2 regions of the Methylobacterium sp. A52T genome follow, and region 2 is predicted to be linked to the other one. Evidence: riboswitches for the same ligand, from Rfam matches in the RefSeq annotation. Region 2 holds a riboswitch; the other holds the start of a gene.
The links. A riboswitch is a leader RNA that binds a small molecule or an ion and turns the genes downstream of it on or off. The one in region 2 is predicted to bind cobalamin.
Positions count from the first base shown of each region.

Region 1: another riboswitch for cobalamin. It lies ahead of ACLBYE_RS29745 (TonB-dependent receptor); the one in region 2 lies ahead of ACLBYE_RS27205 (CbtB domain-containing protein).

Region 1 covers NZ_JBKFBI010000242.1:302-2,685, forward strand. Annotated here, with positions in the region: gene ACLBYE_RS29740 (NUDIX hydrolase) at 79-546, opposite strand; cobalamin riboswitch at 651-843, shown strand; gene ACLBYE_RS29745 (TonB-dependent receptor) at 1,129-2,384, shown strand, end outside.
Region 2 covers NZ_JBKFBI010000173.1:4,369-6,752, forward strand. Annotated here, with positions in the region: gene ACLBYE_RS27200 (discoidin domain-containing protein) at 1-902, opposite strand, end outside; cobalamin riboswitch at 1,064-1,258, shown strand; gene ACLBYE_RS27205 (CbtB domain-containing protein) at 1,294-1,476, shown strand; gene ACLBYE_RS27210 (CbtA family protein) at 1,493-2,245, shown strand; gene ACLBYE_RS27215 (DUF1636 domain-containing protein) at 2,238-2,384, shown strand, end outside.

The DNA.
Region 1 (2,384 bases), on a different contig from region 2:
GACGTCCGGACCGATGGGATTGCCCGGCTGTAGCATCGCCCGCGCCGAGCGGCAAAGGCGGTGGGCCGGCCCGGTCCGTCAGGTCTCCGCGCGCCACGCGTCGCAGAGGCGGGCCTTCAGGCCGGCGGGGAAGAGGTCGGGACCGCCCGGCACATCGAGCCCGTCCAGATCGCACCACCGCGCCACGCAGGCCATGCCGGAATCCTCGTGGAAGACGAAGCGCTCCTGCCCGTCGAACCGTCCCGGCGGCAGGGCGACGGGGAACAGGAACAGCACCTCGTGCCCGACCCGCCCCTCGTGCGTGAAGATGTTCTCCATGACGCGGGGGCAGCCGAGCACCGAGACGGTGACGCCGAGCTCCTCTTGGAACTCCCGGATCAGGGCTTCCTCGACCCGCTCGCCGAACGCGACGCTGCCGCCGAGGGGCCGGACGCCTTTCAGCCGCCCGTCATCCGCGCGGACCTCCGCCACGAGCAGGCTGTTGCCGCGCCGGGGCAGACCCAGCGCCTTCACGCGAATCTCCGCAGGGGGCCGCCAGACCGTCATCCCGCACGGGCTAGCCCGTCGTCGGCGAGGCCGCAACGGCCCGGTGCCCCGCGCGCCGATCCACGGCAACAACCGGACACACGGTTGACGCCCGGGCCCGCTACGGCCAAGCTGTGCTCGACGGTTCCCCTCGGGGATCAAAAGGGAACGCGGTGAGGGGTTCGCCCCGAAGCCGCGGCTGCCCCCGCAACTGTAAGCGGCGAGCCCTTCACCACCACGTCACTGGGTCACCCCGGGAAGACGGTGCGAGGGCGGCGACCCGCGAGCCAGGAGACCTGCCGTCAGCCGTGGTCACACGCGAAACGCGCCGGGCGGGGTGTCCTGGCGGGTGTCGAGGCGCCGTCAGTCCCGAGGGGAGGCGGCTGCCGAGGCCTCGTTCGCGGTGACGTGCCACAGCAAGCGCGCCCGCGACGCCGTTCCCCATGCCCGTCTCCGCCGTCCCGAGCCCCTCGAGCCCTGTCGCAGGACGCCGTCGCGCGCCCGCGCGGGCGGAGGCTCTTGGACAGCGGGTGCATTGTAATGTTATTACAATGCTTGTAGGACGCGGGGGCCGGCGCGCGCCGTGCACGGACCGTTTTCCCCATGTCTCCATCGACCCATCGCTCCTGCCTCGGCGGGCGGGCCCCGCTCTGCGGCGTTCTCCTCGCGCTCCTCGCCAGTCCGACCGCCGCCCAGGAGGCGGTCACGCTGGATGAGCTGTCCGTCGCCGGCGCGGGCGGCGACCCGGGCCGCCTGCCGCCGAATGGCCTCAACCTGCGCACCCCCGACCGGACCGCGAGCCGCCTCGGCCTGACGCCGCTGGAGACGCCGGCCAGCCTCGACATCGTGTCGGGCGAGACCGCGCGGCTGCGCGGCCAGGACACGATCGCCGAGGCCGTGACTCAGGACGCGACCGGCATCACCACCATCGCGGCGCCCGGCAACGGCAACGGCGCGTTCACTTCACGCGGCTTCGCCGGCCCGAACTCGATCCAGCAGCTCTACGACGGCACGCGCTTCTACGTCGGCGCCAACACCGTGACCTTCCCGTTCGACACGTGGAACGTCGAGCGGATCGAGGTGCTGCGCGGGCCGTCCTCGGTGCTCTACGGCGACGGCGCCATCGGCGGCGTCATCAACGTGGTGCCCAAGAAGCCGGTCTTCGTGCCGATCAACGCCGCCCGCGCGGTGATCGGCACCGACGGGGTCGCGCGGCTCGCCCTCGATTCCGGCGGCCCGCTGGGCCAGGCGGAGTACGGCGACACCTTCGCGTACCGCCTCAACGTCAGCGGCAACCGCGCCGACGGCTGGATGCGGCCGGAGGGCGATTTCCGCAACCTCGCCGTCTCCTCCGCCCTGCTGTTCCGGCCGAGCGCCGACCTCGCCTTCACCCTGAGCCACGATCTCGGCTACCAGGAGCCCGCGCGCTACTGGGGCACCCCGCTGGTCGAGGGACGGATCCCGGATCTCATCCGGTTCAACAACTACAACGTCCGCGACGCGAAGATCACCTGGGCCGACAACTGGACCCAGCTCAAGACCGAGTGGTCCCCCTCGGCCGACATCACGATCCGCAACACCGCCTACCGACTGACCAGCCGGCGCCACTGGCTCGACGTCGAGCAGTACAGCTACAACCGCGGCACCGGGCTCGTGGACCGGGGTGACTATCTGGAGATCTACCACAGCCAGGAGCAGGTCGGAGACCGCCTCGACGCGACGTTCCGGGGCAGCCTGTTCGGGCTGCCGAACCAGTTCGTGGCCGGCTTCGACGTGAACCACATCGATTTCCGCCACACCAACAACTTCTACTTCGACCAGACCACGAGCGTGCCGCTCGTCGGCTACGATCCGGGCCT
Region 2 (2,384 bases):
TCGACCCAGGTGCTGAAGATGTCGCCCGAGCGGATGTGGATCAGGAGCTGGTCGTCGGGCTTCGCCGGAAAGGTCTTCGGCAGGCCGTTGAACAGCGGCCGGATCACGCTCTGCACGATCGCGCGCGAATCCGTCGGCCCCCGCAGCGCGGTCACGCGCTCGAACTGCACCGGGTCGAAATACAGGCCCGACAGGAAGTAGCCGTCCGCCGGCAGCGGCTCGTCCGGCGGGATGAAGGTGATGCCGTCGCAGGTCAGCCGCTCGGTCAGGAAGATCACCTTGCTGCGGTCGACCTTGGGCACCTTGATGTATTTCAGGTTGAGCGCCTTCGCGATCGACACCGCGATGATGTACTGGACGAGGCAGTTGCCGAAGGCGCCGTTCTCGAACAGCGACAGGCCGACCAGGGCGTGGCTGGCGCGGTCGGGCGCCGACTGGAGCGCGTAGGTGACGTAGACGTTGGCGCCGGGCTTCTCGTTCAGGAGCGTCACGTCGAGGCCGAGCATCGCCCGCAGCGCGATCAGGTCGACCGCGGCCGCGTCGGCGCGGATGCCGATGCCGGCGATCCGGGCCGGTTCGGGCGCGGCGATCCGGACCGCGCGCGCCCAGGCCCGCTCGTCCGGGACGATCGCGGCGACGAGGGCGTCCGGGGTCGCGGTCCAGCCGGCGAGGTCCGGCTCGGTCCACGTCACGCCGTCCTGCGAGACCGCCACCGCGACGTCGCCGGGCTCCGGGGGAACCGCTCCCTTCCCCGGCCGCACGGCGACGGAGTGGATCGGGAACCGGCCGCCGAGGTCAACCTCGAGCCACGTCGTTCCCGTCCCCGCATCGGAGACGACCCGCGGCTCACGGCCGGCCGCGAGATCGACGAGGACCGGCGTCGGATCGTCTGTCGGGGCCATCGGGTCTCCGGGAGTTCAGCGGCCGCGCGGGGGCCGGGCGGGTATCGGGTGCGGCGGTGCCCGCTCCGGGGCGCGGCCGTCAAGCCCGCCTTAGTCGCGGGGCGGGCGCGGGAAACGGCGGCGATCCGGCGCCGCTCCGTTGTGTCCCGGCGGTCATGCGTCTACAACGACCGGGCGACGGTGCCCCGGAGACGGGGTGAAAAGGGAATGCGGTGAGGGGTTTGAAGCCCCGATTCCGCGGCTGCCCCCGCAACTGTGAGCGGCGAGCGCCCGCCAAGCGCCACCGGAGCGATCCGGGAAGGCGGTGGGCGCGCCGAGCCGCGAGCCAGGAGACCTGCCGTCGCGACAGGATCCCGCAATGCCGCCGGTGGGGCGGCTGGAGACGCTTCTGATGACGACGCAAACCCTCACCCCCATCGCCGCCGGCACCCGCGCGTCTGAGCGCCCGATCGCCGTCGCGCTCGCGGCCGTGCTGGGCCTCGGCCTGCTGTTCATGGCGGGCTTCTCGCCGGCGATCGCGCTCCACAACGCGGCGCACGATTTCCGGCACACCCAGAACTTCCCCTGCCACTGACGTCCCCGGACAAGGGATGATCATCCGGCTCCTGTCGGCGGCCCTCGCCGCCGGCTTCTTCGCGGCTGCCATCGTGACAGGCCTCGAACTCACGCTGACCTCGCCGCTGATCGTCGCCGCCGAGCGCTACGAGCAGCAGGAGGCGCCGAACCGGGCTGCCAAGGCGCTCCCGATCAAGGCGTTCCCGATCGTGCTGGCCCATGCCGGGCACGATCACGCCGCGCCCGACTCCGCGCCGGAATGGCAGCCCGCGCCAGGCCTGCCGCGGATGGCCTTCACCGGGCTCGCGACCCTCGTGGGCGGCGTCGGCTACGCGCTGCTGCTCGGCGCGGTGATGCTCGCCTGCGGCCGCGAACCCACGCCCCAAGTCGGCCTCGCCTTCGCGGTGGCCGCCTTCGCCAGCGTCGCGCTCGCGCCGGGTCTCGGCCTGCCGCCGGAACTGCCCGGCAGCGCGGCGGCCCCGCTCGCGACGCGCCAGGCGTGGTGGGTGATGACCGCCGCGGCGACCGGGATGGGGCTCTACCTGATCACGATTCGCCGCGCGCTGATCACGATCCTCGGGGGGCTCGTCCTGATCATCGCCCCGCACGTCGTCGGCGCCCCGCAGGCACCCGAGGCGGCGTCCGAACTTCCGGCCGCGCTCGCCGCGCAGTTCGCCGCGCGGTCGCTCGCCATAAGCTTCGTGTTCTGGATCCTGATCGGGCTGGGGCTTGGCTGGGCGTGGCAGGCCTTCGCCCGCGGCGCGGATCGGGGAGCGGCCCGTGCCTGACACCGTTCTCTACGTCTGCACCACCTGCCGCCGGCCGGACGACGACCCCGACGGGCCCCGCGCCGGGGCCCGTCTGCTGGAGGCGCTCCGGGCGCGGAGCGGCGCCACGCCGGACCTGCGGGTCGAGGCGGTGGAGTGC